DNA from 4 places in the Shewanella psychromarinicola genome. Region 2 is predicted to be linked to each of the others. Evidence: predicted binding sites of a transcription regulator. Region 2 holds the regulator's gene; each other region holds the start of a gene.

Region 1 (5,193 bases), 2.0 Mb from region 2:
CCTTTGATGACGAGCTATTGAGTCACTATAATTTCATTCGATTGTTTCGCTTTACCTTGTTCAATGGCAATTTCAACACGCCGATTTCGAGCTTGATTCTCTTTAGAATCATTGGGTACCAAAGGTCGATTAGAAGCCTCTCCAACCACTTTCATCCTTGATTCATCAAAACCAGTGACTGTTCTTAATTCATGAGCCACCGAAACAGCGCGTTGACTTGATAGCGCCCAGTTTGAACTATAAAGCTCATTACTGATATCAGCACCGTCAGTATGACCCGATACCGTAACAATCCCAGGAACATCTTTTAATAACTCACCAATTGAACGCACAATCGGTTTAAACTTAGGTTGTAAAAAGCCAGAACCAGAAGTAAATGAGCCTTTCTCACGAATACGAATTATAATTTGCTGACCTAAAGATTCAATTTCAATGGCACCATCAATAATTTCTTCGTTGAGCTTCTCAGCCATTCTTTTCACTTGATCATTTATATTTTCTTGCGCAGATGCGGCCGCTTTTTTAATAGCTTCAGCTTCTTGCTGAGCCGTAGCAGCGGCATTACCACCACGCTGTTCACCACTTTGCTTTTGAGTACCCCCCGCACTGTCCTCTTCACCGGCCTGATATTCAATGGTCGGTTGAGTCATTTCATTGGTTTGTTGATTAATGATCTCAATTGGCGTGGGATCGGGTCTACCAGGGCGAAATTCAAGCGCGATAACCGATGTCCCCTTAGGAATGTCTTTTATTTCAACTTTGTTTTGCACCCCAAATGCATACTTCATTGAGCCGGCGATTTGTTTAAACTTCATTACGTCCATTTCAGAGAACGCTAACAGCAACACGAAGAAACACATCAGCAAAGACATTAGGTCAGCAAAGGTGGCCAGCCACATAGGGGCACCCGCAGGTGGACAATCACACTTGGTCTTAGCCATGAGTTACTCTCCGTCCGTTGTATCGATTTCACGCGATTTTTCAGCCAAGTAATTCTTCAAGAAACCTTCAATCACCCGGGGGTTTTGTCCATCTTGAATCGCTAATACCGCGTCCATAATTAAATTACGGTTAAGCAATTCTTCATTCATACGCAATGATAATTTATCCGCCATTGGGATGGCGATCATGTTGGCAATTATCGCGCCATAAAGAGTGGTTAACAATGCAACCGCCATTGCGGGTCCAATCGATTTTGGGTCGTCCATGTTAGATAACATAGCCACCAAACCAACCAGCGTACCAATCATTCCCATCGCGGGGGCTACATCACCCATGGCTTTAAAAATACTAATCCCAGTTTTGTGGCGGTCTTCGGTCAACGCTATATCTCTTTCAAGCGCGTTACGCACCACATCCCCATCATGACCATCAACTAGCATATCGATAGCTTTTTGCATAAAACTGTTGGTAATGACCGCCTCTTCTAGTGCTAAAAATCCGCCTTTACGGGCAGCATCTGCCATAGTGACAGACTGCTCAATCAAATCTTCAGGTTTATCTAATTTAAACATGAAGGCTTTCATACCAATCTTTATCGAACCCAAAAATTGCTGTAGGTTAAATTTCATCATCACAACAAATAAAGAGCCTGCTACAACAATCAAAATTGACGGTACATTGATAAATAATCCGAGACCTCCACTGGTGATCATCGCGCCAATAATAAATGCAAAAGCACCGATAATACCTATTAGGGTAGCTAAATCCACAACCTCTCCTCAATCGCAGTCATCACGCTGCTTCTTTGTGCTATTTTATCGCGCTAGTCGTACAAATTAAATAAGTCGAACATTCTGGCATCTATTGATACAAATCACATTGCCCATCGTTATGTATTACAGTAAAAAATTCAATACTAATTTACGCTATCTATTTCAAACCCTAACGTCTTATCGGTCAAACTTGGCGCAAGTTTAGCCTGTTTTGCACATTCTAAACAAAATTCAATAACAAAGCGTGCTGTTGAGCAAATAACCAGCGACTGTATTTGACCGATACGCTGGGCTGATATACCTTGTCTCACGCTGAATGAAAGGAATAATAATCGTGGCTAAAAAACCAGAAAATCTCAGTTTTGAACAATCATTAACTGAGCTTGAAACCATTGTTGCTCATTTAGAGCAAGGTGAAGTGTCGCTCGATGACGCGCTTAAACAATTTGAGCGAGGCATTAAGTTAGTCCGTCAAAGCCAAGGAAAGCTTGAACAAGCACAGCAAAAAGTCTCTATCTTATTAAATGAAGATGATGCTGAATTAGCACCGTTCACTATAGAAAGTGAATAATCGTCAACATAGTGTTATTGAATAATAGGTCTTGATACGTGTTAGCTAAAGCGATAACAAAATACCAAAAGCGCGTTAATACTATTCTTAACGAGCATTTAAGCCAGCTTGATGGTGCTGCACCAGACTTAAAGGCGGCAATGCTTCATGGTGCATTATTAGGCGGCAAACGCATCAGGCCATTTTTGGTCTATAGTGTGGGTGACATGCTTGGCGTCAATATTAATGCACTTGATAAAGCCGCCGCAGCCATTGAGTGTATTCATGCTTACTCGTTAATACACGATGACTTACCGGCCATGGACAATGATGCACTCCGACGCGGTCAACCCACGGTTCATATTGCATTTAATGAAGCTAACGCCATTTTAGCTGGTGACGCGCTGCAAACATTGGCCTTTGAAATAATCACCGCACCGTGTAACGATTTACGACCTGAACAACAATTGGCCATGGTCAGGGCATTAGCAAAAGCCTCTGGATATCGAGGAATGTGCGGTGGGCAAGCGATTGATCTGAGTGCCACCGATCACCGTATAGATTTAGACCGATTAACCGAATTACATAATAAAAAAACCGGCGCGTTAATCAGTTGTGCCGTCGAACTTGCTTTAATTGCGGCAGATTTACCCGATGAGCACTATCAACTGATGATGAAATACGCCCAAAGCCTTGGATTGGCCTTTCAAGTGCAAGACGATATCTTAGATATTACCGCAAGCACCGAAGAGTTAGGCAAACCACAAGGCAGTGATGAACAATCCAACAAAAGCACTTTTCCTAAACTATTAGGTCTCGATGGTGCCAAAGCCTGTGCAGAACAACTAATACAAGATGCACTATCAGCGCTGACTAAATTACCATATAATAGTCAGTTAATTGCAGACTTCGCCCACTATATTATTGAGCGAAGATTATAATAAAGAGTCAGAAAATCTCGCTATGATTTTTGATATTTCTAAATTTCCAGTACTAGCGAAAGCTAATACACCAGAAGAATTAAGGAAGTTACCTCAAGGTTTACTTCCACAAGTCTCTGATGAATTGAGACAATTCTTACTTCAGTCCGTTGGTATTTCAAGCGGACATTTTGCTTCTGGCTTAGGCACAGTTGAATTAACTGTGGCACTTCATTATGTCTACAACACCCCATTTGATCGGTTAGTGTGGGATGTAGGACATCAAGCTTACCCACATAAAATCCTCACTGATCGCCGCGAACAAATGCACACCATTCGACAAAAAAATGGTCTGCATCCATTCCCATGGCGTGAGGAAAGCCCATATGACACCTTTAGTGTCGGTCACTCAGGCACGTCTATCAGTGCAGCATTGGGGATGGCGATAGCCGCAGAAAAAGAAGCGGTTGGGCGAAAAGTTGTGGCCGTTATTGGCGATGGTGCCATGACAGGCGGTATGGTATTTGAAGCCATGAATCATGCGGGCGATTTACACAATGATATGCTTGTGGTGCTCAATGATAATGAAATGTCGATTTCTGAAAATGTTGGCGCACTCAACAATCACCTTGCCCAGCTTATGTCAGGTCGTTTTTACACCACCATTAGAGAAAACAGTAAAAAAGTGCTTAAAGGCCTGCCTGTCATTAAAGAAATGGCTAAACGCACTGAAGAACATCTTAAAGGCATGGTGGTGCCCGCAACATTATTTGAAGAGTTAGGGTTCAATTATATCGGCCCAATTGATGGTCACGATGTCGATTCGCTCGTTGAAACTATGCGCAATATGCGCAACCTCAAAGGCCCACAAATGTTGCATATCATGACCAAAAAGGGTCGTGGTTATGAGCCTGCGGAAAAAGATCCGATTGGCTGGCACGCGGTGCCTAAATTCGATCCAAGCCAATTTAAAAAACCCACAACTAAACCAGGTTTACCGACATTCTCGGAAGTGTTCGGTAAATGGTTATGCGACATGGCGGAACAAGACGACAAGTTAGTCGCGATTACACCGGCTATGCGTGAAGGTTCTGGGATGGTTGAATTTTCACAACGATTCCCAAAACAATATTTCGATGCGGCTATTGCTGAACAGCATGCAGTAACGTTATCTGCAGGGTTTGCCTGCGAAGGGTTAAAACCTGTAGTGGCGATTTACTCAACTTTTTTACAACGCGGATATGACCAGTTTATCCACGACGTGGCTTTGCAACGCTTGCCTGTATTGTTTGCGATCGATCGTGGTGGCATTGTTGGCGCTGATGGCCCTACACATCAAGGTGCGTTCGATTTAAGCTTTATGCGCTGTGTTCCCAATATGATCATTATGGCGCCATCAGATGAAAACGAATGCCGTCAAATGCTCTATACCGGTTATTGTTATCAAGATGGCCCTACCGCAGTGCGGTACCCTCGAGGTTTTGCGACCGGTGCAGAACAAGTTGAACATATGACGAAAATACCTATCGGTAAAGGGGTCTTAACGCGTCAAGGGCAAAAAATTGCCATTGTAAACTTTGGCACCACACTTGCCGCAGCGACAGACGCAGCAGAAAAACTGGATGCGACCGTCGCCGATATGCGCTTTGTTAAGCCACTTGATTTAAGCTTGCTTGAACAGCTCGCAAATAGCCATGATGTTATCATTACCGTTGAAGAAAACGCCATTATGGGCGGCGCAGGTTCTGGAGTGCTTGAAGCATTACACAAAATGCGTATCGTAAAGCCTGTACTACAAATTGGTTTGCCAGATGAGTTTATTCAACACGGCGCACCAGATGAAATTACTGCAGAACTGCAACTTGATGCTGCAGGGATTTTAGCGCAGATCCAAGCGTTTATAGCTTAATGCTTTTGTGATGATGATTGATAGTTGATGCCAATGAATTACCCCGCGACTTCGCTTCGCTCTGATCACGGGGCTTCTGCAATCTAGCTTTTAACGACT
Region 2 (5,193 bases):
AGAGCCTTAGACATTTCCTCATCTTCACGATTAATGCCTAAACTAACCAGTCGGTTACGAACTAAGACCAACTCACCAACCATATTCATGATGTCGTCTAATCGAGCGGTATCAACACGAACGGTTGTCTCACCTTGCGGAACAGAAGGCGCTTTAGGAGCAACTGCCGGGGCAGATGCCGCTACCGGTTTAACAACTGGCGTTGCCGTCGATTTTACCACTGGGGGAGCGACCACTTTATTAGACTCTACAGCGGTAGTTGATTGTGGTTTAACTACCGGCGCGGTACCTTTACCGTGTAATTCATCTAAAAGACGTTCAAATTCATCGTCAGTGAATTCATCAGAATCAACAAGAGGTTCAGCAACAGGCGGGGTAGCTGGCTTAGCTGAAACTACCGCTTCTGATTTAGCTTTAAACGAGCCTGAACCATGTAATTCATCTAACAATGCTTCAAATTCATCATCAGTAATGTCGTCACTACTATTGGTTACCGCAGACGTTGAATCGATATTGGCTTTTTTACTATCAGAAGCTTTAGATGAAGCAGGGCTTTTGCCTGTACCATGTAAAGCATCAAGTAAAGCTTCAAATTCAGACTCATCAATTTCATCAATACTGCCTGAGCCGGATATTTGCGCTGAGGGCGTACTCATTTCTTCGATGGATTCAGGCTGGTTAAACTCAACAACATTTTCAATTGGTTCTGGCTCTCCTGCCGTCATTTCTGAAGGTAATGGCGCACCTGAACTTAATAATTTGAGTTTAGCGAGTAACGCAGGATCAGCGGAGTCTTGTTGCTGTCCCTGCTGAGTTTGAGCAAACATGGTATTAATCGCATCAACCGCTTGCAAAATAATATCCATTAACTCTGAATTTACGCCGCGTTTGCGGGTGCGTAAAAGGTCGAAGGTATTTTCAGCTTCATGACAAACATCAACCATTGGACCCAGACTTAAAAAACCAGCCCCACCTTTAACGGTGTGAAATCCACGGAAAATAGCATTAAGTAAATCACTGTCATCAGGATTATTTTCAAGAGTAACGAGCTGCTCCTGTAGAAGCTCTAAAATCTCACCAGCTTCAATTAAAAAGTCCTGGAGTATCTCTTCATCAACATCAAAAGACATTAAATTGACTCCTAATTAGAAACCCAGACTTGAAAGCAGATCATCTACTTCATCTTGACCAGTTACCACATCTTCACGCCGTTCAGCATGCATAATGGGACCTTCTGCTTCTATTTTATTATCGTTTATAGTAGGCAATAATTCGCTAGCATTATCACCAAACACCGTTAGCATTGAAACCAAATTAGTTTCTACTTCACGAACTAAATCAATCACTCGACGGATCATTTGGCCTGTCAAATCTTGAAAGTCTTGTGCCATTAAAATTTGATTTAACAGCTCGCGAAGGCGATTAGAGTCATGCTCGCTATGCGACATAAACTGTTGAACATCATGACAAAGTGACTTAAATTCACCTAATTCTATATCACGACGCATCAATTTATCCCACATGGGCGTCACTGATTGTATATTGCTAATGATGGTATCGGCCAAAGGAAGACATTCTTCAACTGCATCCATGGTTTTATTTGCAGCTTGTTCTGTCATATCGATAACATAGTTCAACCTTTCTCTAGCATCCGGTATTTCGGTATTCGCTAATTCAGATAAACGGTTATCAACTTGGAAATCTTTTAGTGCACTGTGGAGTTGTCGAGTTAACTTACCGACTTCTTCAAAAAGCTCACGCTGTAATGGCGTTGCAAGCTCTCTGATGTAATCATCAGCTTCTGCTTGATTACCCGAGGTAAGCAATTCAACAAGTTCTTGGGCTTGTTCAAGAGTGACCAAGCCAGATATTGATGCCTGCATGACTTATCCTTGCTTATGCGAGTCGTTCAAAGATTTTATCTAACTTTTCTTTTAACGTAGCGGCGGTGAAAGGTTTTACTACATAACCATTTACACCTGCTTGCGCTGCAGCAATAATTTGTTCACGCTTAGCTTCAGCGGTTACCATCAATACAGGTAAATGCTTTAACGAATCATCAGCACGAATGGCTCTAAGTAAATCAATACCTTGCATTCCAGGCATGTTCCAGTCTGTTACTACAAAATCAAAATCGCCTTTTTGTAACATTGGTAGGGCTGTTGAGCCATCATCTGCTTCTTGAGTATTATTATATCCCAAGTCTCGCAACAAGTTCTTAATGATACGCCTCATTGTTGAAAAATCGTCAACAATAAGAATCTTCATATTCTTGTCCAAGGTTTCCTCCGGTGAGCTGACTCTCGTTCGCTCTATATAAGTTATTATTCTTGTGTCCAATGCTTGAGTTTGGCTTTTAACCTGAGCATTGCCTGACTTAATATCTGGCTTACTCGCGATTCGCTAACGTCAAGGATTGCACCAATTTCTTTTAAATTTAATGCTTCGTCATAATATAACGACAGCACTAACGCATCTCTTTCTGACAATGTCTTAATTGCTTCAACCAAAGCAGATTGAAATTGAATTTCAGCAAGCGAGTCAAAGGTTTCATCTGGCGATTCGTTGTCTGTGATTAACACATCTTGCGCAACACCAAGATCTTCTATACCGATGATTTTACCAACAGAAACATCATTTAAGATGTGATGGTATTCATCAAGCGACATATCAAGTTTTTCAGCAATTTCAGTATCGTGAGCATCACGTCCAAGTTTCTGCCCTAATTCATCAACCACTTGTGCAACCCGGCGATTATTACGATGAACTGAGCGTGGAACCCAGTCACCTCGGCGAATTTCATCTATCATTGCACCACGAATTCGGATACCAGCAAAGGTTTCAAATTTGGCCCCTTTACTATCATCAAATTTTGATGAGGCCTCAAGCAACCCCATCATCCCAGCTTGTAATAAGTCATCAAGTTGCACCGATGCTGGTAATCTTGCCAGCATATGATGAGCAATTTTTTTTACCAGCGGTGCATACTGTTCAACAATAGATGTTTTGTTATCGAACTGAGTATACGCTGCGGCTTTATTCACCCGTTCTTCCTTCTTGTATCGGTTTACGTTGTACAAGACGTTCAACAAAGAATTCTAAATGGCCGCCGGGCTGTTGTGGCACCGGCCAAGTCATAATTTTATTGGCTAATCCATGGTAAGCAATAGCTGAAGGAGATTTAGGATACGCTTCAACAACTAACTTTTGCTTACGAACCGCTTTACGTAAATTCTCATCAAAGGGTATTGATGCAACCAACTCTAAAGCAACATCTAAAAATCTATCGGTCACTTTACTCAGTTTTGCAAATAATTCCATACCTTCTCGCAAACTACGCACCATATTTGCCACAATTTTGAAGTGGAACACACCATGTTCACGACTTAAAATTTTAATCAGCGCATAAGCATCGGTAATCGATGTCGGCTCGTCGCAAACAACAATTAATACATCCTGTGATGCACGAGAAAAACTCAGCACCATATCTGATATTCCGGCTGCAGTATCAACAATTAAAATATCGAACTGAGTACGCATTTCACTAAATGCACGGATAAGTCCAGCATGTTGTGCTTGCGTCAATTCTACCATCGCTTGAGAACCTGACGTAGCAGGAACAATACCGATCCCTTTAGGTCCGCGCACAATGATGTCATCTAATTCGGCATCACCGGACAAAACATGAGATAAATTTTTCTCAGCCCGTATCCCCAGCATGACATCGACGTTGGCTAACCCTAAATCGGCATCAAGTACTAATACGCGTTTGCCTTTTTCAGCTAATGCAACGGCGGTATTAATTGACACACTGGTTTTGCCCACTCCGCCTTTACCACCGGATACGGCAATTACTTTAACTTTATCGTTATTTGGTTGATTCATCATACGTAAACCACTTGCTTGATCCCGTGTCATAACTTTACTCAAATGCATAGGCGTTGTCATTAGACCACGCTGTGTCTTGTGACGATTGTTGTTCTGTTTCATTTAATGCCGCCAGAGCCTGCTTAGCCAACTCTAGGGTATCAGCCACTTTCATGTCCTCAGGAACACGTTGGCCGTCAGTAACATAGCTCAATGGTAACTCATTTTGAATCAATACGCTCAAAGCACCTGCAATTGATATTGATTCATCTAACTTGGTTAAAATCGCACCCGCTAATGGGATCCGTTTAAAATGCTCAACCGCATCTTGCAATACGCGACGTTGACCGGTCGCCGACAAGACTAAGTAGCTCCTAATTGGAATTCTACTATTGGCTGTTAAATTATCTAATTGCTGATATAAACGCATATCTCGCTGCCCCATACCCGCCGTATCAATTAACACTAACTTACGATTTCTAAACTGATAAAGAATTTGTTCTAATTCAGTTAAATCATGAGCTTGTTTAACCGGACAGCCCATTATTTTGCCATAAGTGGCTAATTGCTCATAGGCGCCAATACGGTAATGATCTGTGGTAATCAATGCTACCTGCTCTGGTCCATGATGGGCGGCAAATCGGGCGGCAATTTTAGCTAAAGAAGTCGTTTTACCAACACCCGTAGGACCCACAAATGCCACAACACCACCCCGTTTGACAATATCATCGCCTTGGTTGTCGAGTAAGTTGGCTAAACTTTGCGGTAATGCGCGCACTAAATCTGCTGGGGTGTAATGTTGGCTTAATCCCGCTAGTTTAGCAGCTACTGCCGGAGAAAACTCTGCGGCAATCAATTTACTTTCAAGCATTGCTCCCACAGGATCGGTGCGCTTTTTTTGGTCTTTCATTAACGATGAAACTTGATGAGTTAATAAGCTACGTAATGAAGCCATTTCTTCACGCAGATCATCCATATCGCCTGAGTGGTTTTTATTATTTTTTGTTGGTTTGTCAGAGACGGATTGCGGTGGCAAGTTCGACGCGGGTTTAGCCGACTTTGCACCTTGTAATTGGCGAGCCCATTCAGGTAACTCTGGCTCGTCTTGTTGCACGGACATTTGTTGTGTCATGCGATTGTGTTGTTTTTCAAGTAATGCCTGTAACGAATCTGCTGCCGCAGGAGGATTGACCTTCGATTGGGCTTTTATGGCAGGTTTAGCGCCTAAAGACACCTTGTCTTCGCTCACATCCATAAAACCCGTGGTCGGCGCTTGTGAAGCGATAGCGGCTTTAGGTTCGTCATAATCTACAGCAGCGACAATCT
Region 3 (5,193 bases), 770 kb from region 2:
TTGCAGATAATCATCTAAGCCTCGTTGACGCAGTAAACATGCAGGACAATCTCCACAGCCCTCACCAATAATACCGTTATAACAAGTTAACGTTTGTTGTTGCACTAAGGCTAATTGATGATATTTGTCTGCCAATGCCCATGTTTCAGCTTTATTGAGCCACATTAGTGGGGTAACGATTTTAATCGGTTTGTCCATACCTAAAGCTAAAGACGATTGCATCGATTGAATAAACTCGTTACGACAATCTGGATATCCGGAAAAATCCGTTTCACATACGCCAGTAATGATAACCTCACAACCAAGTTGATAAGCATAAATACCCGCTAAGGTTAAAAATAGTATATTACGCCCAGGCACAAAGGTATTTGGCAAACCATTATTCATCAAATCATGTGATACGGGAATGGCGTCACGCGTTAACGCAGAAATGGCCAACTCGTTTAACAAGGTAGCATCCATGACTTTATGGCTTGCTAATTTCAACTCTGTTGCCAATGATTTTGCCACTTCTATTTCTTGACGATGACGTTGACCATAATCAAAAGTGATCCCATGTACTTCATCATATTGTGATAAAGCTTGGATAACACAAGTAGTTGAATCTTGACCGCCACTGAAAACAACAAGGGCTTTAGTTGGTGGGTTTTGCTTTGCATCTGGCATGGATATACTCATTAACGTACTGAACTGACGGGTAAGATCGGTGTGATCAACGCTTAGTGGTTCAAGTAAATAGAAATGATATTTTACCTAAGGCAGACCCAACTGCAAAGCCATAGGTGTAAATACTTGCAGCTAATGGCAAAATACTCTATAAATGCCGCCCCGTTGAAAGTCAGGTAGCCGATACTTGTCGCTAAAAGTAAGGTAAACGATGAAATATCCCATTAACGAAGTATTTGAAACAATACAAGGTGAGGGCTCATATACTGGTGTTGCTGCACTGTTCGTGCGCTTACAGGGCTGTCCTGTGGGTTGTGCATGGTGTGATACTAAGCAAACTTGGGATGTATTACCTGAAAATAAAGTTACTGCGGATCAAGTTATTCAAGTGGATGGCACCCTCGGTCGATGGGCTGATCATACTGGGCAAACATTATTGCAAGCGTTCACAGAGAAAGGATTTACGGCTAAGCACATAGTGTTAACCGGTGGTGAGCCGTGCTTGTATGATTTAACAGAGTTAACTACCGACTTTATAGAGGCTGGTTATAAGATCCAGATTGAAACCAGTGGTACTTTTGAAGTGAAATGCCATGCTAAGGTTTGGGTAACTGTATCACCTAAAATCAATATGAAAGGTGGATACAAGGTGCTCGAACAAGCATTAAACCGCGCAAATGAAATTAAACATCCGATCGCCACAGAATATCATATTGAAGAATTAGATGAGCTATTGCGAAATATTGATGTCAGCGATAAAACCATTTGTTTGCAACCGATCAGCCAAAAGGCCCGCGCGACAGAACTTGCAATAAAAGTATGTATTAGTCGTAATTGGCGATTATCTATCCAAACACACAAATATTTGAATATCGATTAGCAGGTATTTATTTCAGGCACAATTGTGTCAACACAGTTGTGCCATAAAAAAGCCGTTGAACACAGGTTCAACGGCTTTTTTATGTTCGGATAGTTAACTCAGTAAACCTGTGTCATTAAACGCGGTCAGTTTTTCTCGATAGTGCTCAAAACAACCAATGTTGTCCTCAATCCATTGTGGATTGTAATAGGTATCTAGATAACGCTCTCCGGCATCACAAATCAAGGTCACAATCGAGCCTGTTTGACCGGCAGTTCGCATCTGCGATGCCAGCAACAATGCGCCGTATAAGTTTGTGCCGGTTGACGCACCGGTTTTACGCCCGATGAGTTGTTCTAACCACTGAATCGTTGCGATTGAGGCGGCATCAGGGATTTTAATCATGCTATCAATCACACCAGCAATAAAAGACGGTTCAACGCGAGGTCGACCAATGCCTTCAATTTTACTGCTTTTATCACTAACCAGAGTGGCATCACCACTGTGAAAGTAATCATAAAATACTGAATTTTCTGGGTCAACGACGCACAGTTGTGTTTGTTGTTGTTGATAACGAATGTAGCGGCCAATGGTGGCACTTGTACCTCCAGTACCAGGGCTCATGACAATCCAACTTGGAATTGGATAAGGTTCTCTTTCCATCTGATTAAAAATCGAGTCAGCAATATTGTTATTACCCCGCCAATCTGTTGCGCGTTCAGCATAAGTGAATTGGTCCATATAATGACCCTTTAACTCAGTGGCTAACCTTTCTGATTCTGCATACATTTGACTGCCATTATCGACAAAATGGCATTGAGCACCATAGAATTCAATTTGTTGGATTTTTTTCTTGGCGGTAGTAGTTGGCATCACTGCGATAAAAGGTAATCCGAGTAATCTTGCAAAATAGGCTTCCGAAACGGCGGTGCTGCCAGAGGAGGATTCAATAATCGGGGTATCTTTTTTTATCCAGCCATTACAGAGCGCATACAGAAATAGTGATCGAGCTAAGCGATGTTTTAAGCTACCAGTGGGGTGAGTACTCTCATCTTTTAAATAAATGTCTATTCCATCAAGTTGTGGAAGATCTAATTTTATAAGATGCGTATCTGCAGAACGTTGATAATCGGCTTCTATTTTTGCGATGGCCTGATTGACCCAAGTAGATGACATGCAATTGCACCCGTTATTCCAAAAAGGAATAAATAATAACTAAAATACAAACTTAAGAGTAGTGTTTATCGACACAAGGAAACAATTATTATTGAATAACGGCGATGAAGGGCAATATTGTTGAGATCAGCTAATCACACAACAATTAGAACAACAATTAAAACAACAATTAGTGCACAAGTAACCCAGTAGTGAGTACAAGTACTACCACAATAAATAACACAATAGTTATCACAACAGATTGTTAGTACAACAGATTGTTAGTACAACAGATAGTGAGTACAACAGATAGTGGTGTAAACAGACTATAACTTGGATGACATAAATTGGTCTAGATGAGGTCGACAAAGCGCAGATAGGGAAATATTTTTAACAAGGGTAAATAAGCTACAGGACACAGTAATAAAACAGCGTTGAATTAAAGTAAGATGTAAAATGGTGGAGGGAGAAGGATTCGAACCTTCGAAGGCTGAGCCGTCAGATTTACAGTCTGATCCCTTTGGCCACTCGGGAACCCCTCCACAGCAAGATAGATACGAATAAAAGAAAGATGGTGGAGGGAGAAGGATTCGAACCTTCGAAGGCTGAGCCGTCAGATTTACAGTCTGATCCCTTTGGCCACTCGGGAACCCCTCCACATTTTTTCTTTTTTTCTTACTCTCTTTTTACATTTTAACTCTTTACAGCTTTACCACATCGCAAATGGTGGAGGGAGAAGGATTCGAACCTTCGAAGGCTGAGCCGTCAGATTTACAGTCTGATCCCTTTGGCCACTCGGGAACCCCTCCTCAATTGCGGCCGCCATAGTAGTCAGAAACCTTTTATATGTAAAGTGTAAAATTGAATATATTGCTAAAGTTTATGACTGTTTGGTCGATAAATTAGCATCGAGCAATAGTAGTGATGTTTTTATATGCAAATTGAATCAACATTAGTCAATGAATTACAAATAGGGAACCGATTAAACGTCGCGATTGAACATAATCGTCGCGGTGAATTTGGTTTGCTATTGGCTATGTTGTCGGTTGATGCCGTTGATATGGCTCAATTTCAATTGGATAATGATATAGAGAGCACGCAAAAGCTACGAAGACAGTTTGCGGTACCGCCAGCGCAATTACTGGTTGATGATATATCAGTCCACCCGGACACTATCGATAACGCTATTGTGTTTCAGCAGCAAGGGGCAAGGCAGTTTCAACTTCAACAAGCATTAACGCCAGAAGCGCTTGTGATTAGAGGCTCTCAACCAGATGCGATGGTTGAAGTCTTAAGTAACTGTGATTACCTGACTAAAAATAAAGCCATTAATGCTTACCAACAACATACTCCAATAGAAGAGATGCATTTTCTGGATCAGCTCAATACACAACGTAAGATTTCAAATACCTTATCATTACAGTTGGCTTAACTGCTTAGGGTTAATACGGTGCTGTTACTCTTAGATAGTATAGAGTGAATATTTTTGGTAATTGTGAGCATGGCAAATAAAATTCAGCCAAAATTGGGTTATATTTGTGGTTCGACGTTAAACAAACTGATGGGGTGAGTAATGATTGAGAAAATTAAACAGCAACAAGGTAATGTCAATGACACCTGTGCGGAATGTGGTAGTTATGTTGATATTGGTGCCGTCGTTGAAGCAGAAGATACTTTATTGATGCTTAGTTTTGTCGGTGACGATGCATTGTTGCAAGCACAAGCTATGCAGCAAATAGCACAACAACGTTTTACTGATACAAAAGCTGAGATTGTTGATGAGGATAACACTATTGCTTTGAAGCTTGATTTCGCTTATAGCGTGGAGAAGATGATTTTTCAACTTGAAAATCAACTTTAGATTTATGGCACTTTGTAATGAAAATAAAAACGTGTTACGTGTTTGTTGTTAAACACTTTTTATGGGAGTGAGCATCGTGTGTCAACAATCCTAATTAAGCGTAACAATATATTACCAAAGGATTGCTGTTTTAGAGTATCGGGTGTAATCTGCTTTACTTAACTAAAGGTATAGTAGCTTATGCTAATCTAATATTCTAAATGTTTTTAACGCGAGTTTCGCTCCCGGTGCATTGCTGTTATATGTTGACTCACGCTGTGAATATCAGAAAATAATAATAAGTGTACTGAGTTAATAATGTTAAAGATTTAGAGTGATGAAGCCATTTTTTCGGAATGTAAATGAATCGAAAAGAGCAACAGCATTTATTGGAATTAATTGTAAATTCCAGTGCTAAACAACAAGGTGATTTCAAAAAAACCGCAGAGTTGGTATGCCAACAGCTGCGAGAATATTTCGCTGCGTCATTTGTATCTGTTTGGTCATTGAGAAATAAAAACGATAGTAACGGCTTTGCTGACGATGACGATTTTATCTGTGAGCATACTTTAGTCGCAAGCAAGGTTAACGACAAACTGAGTCATTTATCTCATTTGAGACAAATGACCATTGACCCTCAATATTTTAATGAGTTACGTTCCCATCGATATAT
Region 4 (5,193 bases), 1.5 Mb from region 2:
GCCGGCGCACTTGCCGCTGCAGTTTGCATTTGCTTGGGCTTATCATCAAAACTAATGCCTAGAGCAAGGATGACAATAAACCCAATATGAATACCGGCAGAAATAGAAACGGGTACGGTTAAATCTGATTTTCCAGCCACCTATTTCTCCTTCGGTGAATCAGTCATTAACCCAACGGCTGGCACACCAGCACCTTGCAAACTAATCATTAATTGAATAACGCTTTCATAAGGTATGGTGCGGTCAGCTTTGACTACCACGGGTCTTAATGGTTCAAGCTGAATTAATGCTCCGACTTCCGTAGAGACTTGCTCTATGTCCATCGCTTGAGAGTTAGAGCTACTACCAGTATTCAAAAAGTATTGCCCAGCAGCGTCAATTGATGCCACGATTGGAGGCTTACTATCAGGTGGTAACGATTCCGCATTACCCTGAGGTAATTCTACTTTAACCCCTTGCGAAACAATTGGCGCTGTCACCATAAAAATAATCAACAACACCAACATGACATCGATATAAGGTACAACGTTGATTTCTGCAATTGGACGATGACGTTTACGCTGATACATTAAACGGCTTCCTTCTCGCTATATGCTTGACGTTGCAATATGTTGGAGAATTCTTCCATAAAGTTAGCATAAGTCATTTCAATTTTATCAACTTGCGTTGTAAAACGGTTATAACCAATTACGGCTGGAATAGCAGCAAACAAACCCATTGCCGTTGCAATGAGTGCTTCAGCAATACCCGGTGCAACCATAGCTAACGTGGCATTTTCTACCGAACCCAGTGCGATAAAGGAATTCATAATTCCCCAAACGGTACCAAATAAACCAATGTATGGGCTGGTTGAACCAATTGTTGCCAATAGAGGCAAATTGTTTTCAAGTTTTTCCATTTCTCGCGACAAACTCACTCGCATTGCTCGAGATGTTCCATCCATAACGGCTTGTGGAGCTTTACTGTTTACTTTACTCAAACGAGTATATTCTTTGAAACCCGCCACAAACATGGCTTCTAAACCAGAGATAGCACTACCACGTGCAATCAATTCTTTATAAAGACGATTTAAATCAACACCAGACCAGAAAGTGTCTTCAAAACGTAATGATTTAACTCTTGCTGAAGTTAATAATTTATTGCGTTGAAGGATCACGGCCCATGAGGCAATCGATAATGCCAACAAGGTCAGCATAACTAACTTTACCAACACACTGGCTTCTAAAAACAAACCAATAAATGAAATTTCAGCGTGCACTGTCAAACTCCTGAACAATATTTAGGGGAATAGCGCGGGGACGCATACGTGATAAAGATATACACGCAACAACCACTGTCGCTTCACAATAGCAATCACCTTGATGATCAACTAGGCGCTGGTGAAATACCAACGACACTTTTTTTAATTCTATAACCTTGGATTCAACAACTAAATCCTGTTCAAACTTTGCCGCTTTACGAAAATCTATTTCTACATGTTTAACGACAAAAGCAATATCTTCTGCCAACAGTTCTGCTTGGCGGACACCCAGTGCTTTTAACCATTGAGTACGAGCTCGTTCAAAAAATTTTAAGTAATTCGAATGATACACAACACCACCCGCATCGGTATCTTCGTAATAGACTGAAATAGGCCAAACAAACATAATTTGAACATCAATTTTTAGGTTGTAAAAGTTGGCTTACTATACCGAGTACCAACACGCTTGTGAATAATGTACTAAGTGAAAAGCAGACTTTATTTTGCTCAAAATGCGCTTAAACACACGAAAAACCTCAGAAACTGTAAGAGATGAAGCTTTATTAATGTATTTTCCAAAAAAATTAACGACCTATTAAACAAAACATGGCATACAAATAAAACATTTATTGGTGACAACGGCCTAGTTCTAGCCACTTAAAAACCTAAAAAAGCCTTAAAAGCAACGCGGCCAAGGTGAACGTAAACCGCGCACTGTAACTTATCATCCCACGCCCTGTAAAATGTAAACATGAATAAAATATCATCTAATAATATTGGATGCTTACGTTGTCAGTAATCAAGTCTTCAGTGATTCAAGAAGGGAGATTATTCAGCGCGTTTATCACTGGATATGAACTTAGCCTCATAAAGACATTTTCGGAGTTTATTCTGTTTCAGATATAAGTAGCTTGATGATGTTCACCTTGGTTAAGAGCCATATTTATCAACATCAAGAAGATAAACATGCTTTATGTCACAGCAAGATATATTCTATTTGTTAAATAATATTGTTTTAAAATTAACTAATCCGAATAATTATGCATTAAATGTATATAACAAACTAAAAAACCACTATATAAGCCGTTCAGCGTATAAAAACCATATTAAGATCACTAAAAAGCATTAGTTTTACTAATCATAATGCGTATTTTTTCTAGTTTGCCAGATGAGTGTATTCATTCTACTATGACCTTGTTTTCAGGACACATCTGATTTAGATGTTGAAAACCAAGAACGCCAAACTGATGTAACCCAATACTTCAGTTATCCTTCGTTCTTATGTTTGACTTCCTTCCTTAAATTTGTTGATTGCAAATTATTTAGCCCACTTGGATTAAGTGGGTCTTTTTTTGCCTTTTTTTCAGTATCTTCATAAACAAACTTATAAGCGAACAAATCAGAGCATTTCAATTCAAGCCATATTAATGGAGAAAAAATTGAGTCTTTCTAATCAATATGGAGGAAAACGAGACACGCTTGCATCGCTTTACTCGTTAGGCTCTAAAGGAGCAACCATCGTTTGCAAATGACTCTTTCATATTAGTATTAGCTTGGTCTAACGAATGTTGAATGACCGCCGAGTGAGGCCTTATTGATGAGCGTTGATATAATGCCTTAGCGTGGAAAACCCGTTTATTGATTATTATTTATATCTCAATGGTATCGAGAAAAAGAGGATACTGTGGCGGAATATACATACAACAACTGAATAAATAGATAGCTAATCTTGTTACGGGCTAAATAGGGTCAATACTGCGATTAGTAGTGCAGTTAATAAGACATGAGGTGGGTTTATATCGGCTTGGTTATTTTAATCACAACTCTGCGGTTCATCTTACGTTCTTCAGCAAGGTGATTGCCAGTAACATGACGTTTTTCGCCATGCCCCTCGGTATGAATACGATCTTTAGTAATACCGCTAGCAATTAAAATATTTTTCACTGAGTCAGCCCGTTTATCTGACACCTTTTGGTTAACCAAGCGCCCACCGTAGCTGTCAGTGTAAGCATCAATAAGAACGAGTTCCACTTCGGAGTCATAAGACAAATAGCGCTGTATTTTTTGTAATTGGTGGGTAGAGAAACGCGTCAGATCGACCCCGCCCTCTTGGTAGTGTAATACCGTAAAAGCAATATCATCAAAACTGTAAGGCAGCAAATTAGCTAAACAAGCGCGAAACTGACGATATTTACCGCCAAAATTAGCCGACGACAATCCCACTGCAATCTTAGCGTTGTGATTATACCAATCAGCATAGTAAAAAGTGGGTTCCATTCCTTGGCTCAATTCATTCAACATCGACCAAGCGGCTTTTTTGGGTACTTCACCATTAAGTTGCTTATTGTAAGTCAGTTGGGTGATTTCTTTGGAATTATGCCCAGGACGCCAACTCGGAGCTCGGCTAATTAATGTTGCCTTGGTCACCGCATCAGGCTTAAGCCACATATCTAAGGTGAAGTTTAAATTTAAATCTTTACCTGCCCTACTGGTAAACACCGCGCGACCATAGTCAGGAATATCATGTTCAAGACGACACTCTATCGGATTACTCTCACCAATGCGCCATGCTGAGTTTTCCAGCGACGCCACGTAGTGCCTCAAATCAGCATTAGCCGTTGAGCAAAGACACAAACTTGCGAGAATTATCAGTTTTCGCCACATAAAAACACCCTATATACCTGATTACATACTTTCTATCGGCCACAAAGTCAGTTCCTTTAGTAAACAATCATGTTTAATCGATGATAAAAACCACAATCAAACATGACACTGAGCTTGAGTTTGCGCATAATACTCGGCTTACATCATTTGCACCGATGAATGATAGCTATTGAGGATAAAGACTGTAATGACTGATATTTGCGACGCTAACAAGTTTAAACACCGCTTTCGTGGTTATTTCCCTGTTGTTATCGATGTCGAAACTGCGGGTTTTAATGCCAATACCGATGCGTTGCTTGAAATTGCCGTCAGCTTATTAAAAATGAATAGTGATGGGGTCATTGAACTTGATAAAACCCTTCATTTTCATATTGAGCCTTTTGAGGGCGCGAACCTAGAGCCTGAATCTTTAGCTTTTAATGGTATCGATCCCACCAACCCACTTCGTGGTGCTGTAGACGAAAAAGTCGCTTTGTTAGAGATTTTTAAAGAAGTCAAAAAAGCCCAAAAGGCAGTAGATTGTCATCGCAGTATTATTGTCGCTCACAATGCCGCTTTTGACTTAGGGTTTGTGAACAAGGCCATAGAACGAAACGGTTTAAAACGATCTCCTTTTCATCCTTTTGCGAGCTTTGATACCGCAACACTTGCTGGCCTTGCTATTGGGCACACGGTATTGGCTAAAGCGTGTAAAATGGCTGGCATCGATTTCGACAACAAAGAAGCGCATTCAGCATTATATGATACCGAACGCACCGCCGAATTATTTTGCCTTATCGTCAATCGTTGGAAAGCATTAGGTGGTTGGCCATTAGCCGCTGTGGAAGAGAAGAGCGATCCAGCCAGCGAATAATGGATACTAGGTAACCTCCGCGCGCGATAACAATTGCATCTCAAGCAGGCTATATCGCCTTAGAACCGTCGATAAAATATTTATCTTACTCAATAAAAAAGCTGCCGAAGCAGCTTTTTTATTGTCTCTAATCCGCTAGATTATAGCTTGTCAGAGTTATCTCTTAAGTATGCTGCGACACCTTCTGTGCTAGCAGTCATGCCTTTTTCGCCTTTTGACCAGCCAGCAGGACAAACTTCACCGTGCTCTTCATGGAACTGAAGAGCGTCGATCATACGGATCATTTCGTCAACGTTACGGCCTAATGGTAAATCGTTAACCACTTGGTGACGAACTTGGCCTTCTTTGTCTACTAAGAAAGAACCACGGAAAGCCACGCCAGCTTCTGGATGCTCAACGTCGTATGCTTTACAAATTTCATGTTTAACGTCAGCAA

What was found. Region 2 encodes FliA, which starts transcription of late flagellar genes. Its sites were predicted from a motif close to CTAAAGNTNNNNNNNNNNNNGCCGATA; they were not measured.
Region 1: pomA (flagellar motor protein PomA) is a predicted target of FliA. The motif match lies at 1,894-1,920, and genes of this name have one in related genera.
Region 3: EGC80_RS16965 (VC2046/SO_2500 family protein) is a predicted target of FliA. The motif match lies at 3,554-3,580, and genes of this name have one in related genera.
Region 4: EGC80_RS13700 (flagellar protein MotY) is a predicted target of FliA. The motif match lies at 3,938-3,964, and genes of this name have one in related genera.

Annotation. Positions count from the first base shown of each region.
Region 1 covers NZ_CP034073.1:2,677,314-2,682,506, reverse strand. Annotated here, with positions in the region: gene EGC80_RS11765 (flagellar motor protein MotB) at 15-941, opposite strand; gene pomA (flagellar motor protein PomA) at 945-1,712, opposite strand; gene xseB (exodeoxyribonuclease VII small subunit) at 2,050-2,286, shown strand; gene ispA ((2E,6E)-farnesyl diphosphate synthase) at 2,325-3,206, shown strand; gene dxs (1-deoxy-D-xylulose-5-phosphate synthase) at 3,229-5,094, shown strand; gene EGC80_RS11740 (RNA-guided endonuclease InsQ/TnpB family protein) at 5,192-5,193, opposite strand, start outside.
Region 2 covers NZ_CP034073.1:4,666,003-4,671,195, forward strand. Annotated here, with positions in the region: gene EGC80_RS20240 (chemotaxis protein CheA) at 1-1,130, opposite strand, end outside; gene EGC80_RS20245 (protein phosphatase CheZ) at 1,146-1,883, opposite strand; gene cheY (chemotaxis response regulator CheY) at 1,897-2,280, opposite strand; gene EGC80_RS20255 (RNA polymerase sigma factor FliA) at 2,325-3,044, opposite strand; gene EGC80_RS20260 (MinD/ParA family protein) at 3,037-3,918, opposite strand; gene flhF (flagellar biosynthesis protein FlhF) at 3,923-5,193, opposite strand, start outside.
Region 3 covers NZ_CP034073.1:3,895,823-3,901,015, reverse strand. Annotated here, with positions in the region: gene queC (7-cyano-7-deazaguanine synthase QueC) at 1-666, opposite strand, end outside; gene queE (7-carboxy-7-deazaguanine synthase QueE) at 878-1,546, shown strand; gene EGC80_RS16985 (PLP-dependent cysteine synthase family protein) at 1,640-2,701, opposite strand; tRNA gene EGC80_RS16980 (tRNA-Tyr) at 3,138-3,222, opposite strand; tRNA gene EGC80_RS16975 (tRNA-Tyr) at 3,253-3,337, opposite strand; tRNA gene EGC80_RS16970 (tRNA-Tyr) at 3,405-3,489, opposite strand; gene EGC80_RS16965 (VC2046/SO_2500 family protein) at 3,615-4,112, shown strand; gene EGC80_RS16960 (DUF406 family protein) at 4,254-4,541, shown strand; gene EGC80_RS16955 (bifunctional diguanylate cyclase/phosphodiesterase) at 4,883-5,193, shown strand, end outside.
Region 4 covers NZ_CP034073.1:3,117,303-3,122,495, reverse strand. Annotated here, with positions in the region: gene tolA (cell envelope integrity protein TolA) at 1-140, opposite strand, end outside; gene tolR (protein TolR) at 141-569, opposite strand; gene tolQ (protein TolQ) at 569-1,258, opposite strand; gene ybgC (tol-pal system-associated acyl-CoA thioesterase) at 1,248-1,649, opposite strand; gene EGC80_RS13700 (flagellar protein MotY) at 3,035-3,904, opposite strand; gene rnt (ribonuclease T) at 4,092-4,757, shown strand; gene EGC80_RS13690 (peroxiredoxin) at 4,898-5,193, opposite strand, start outside.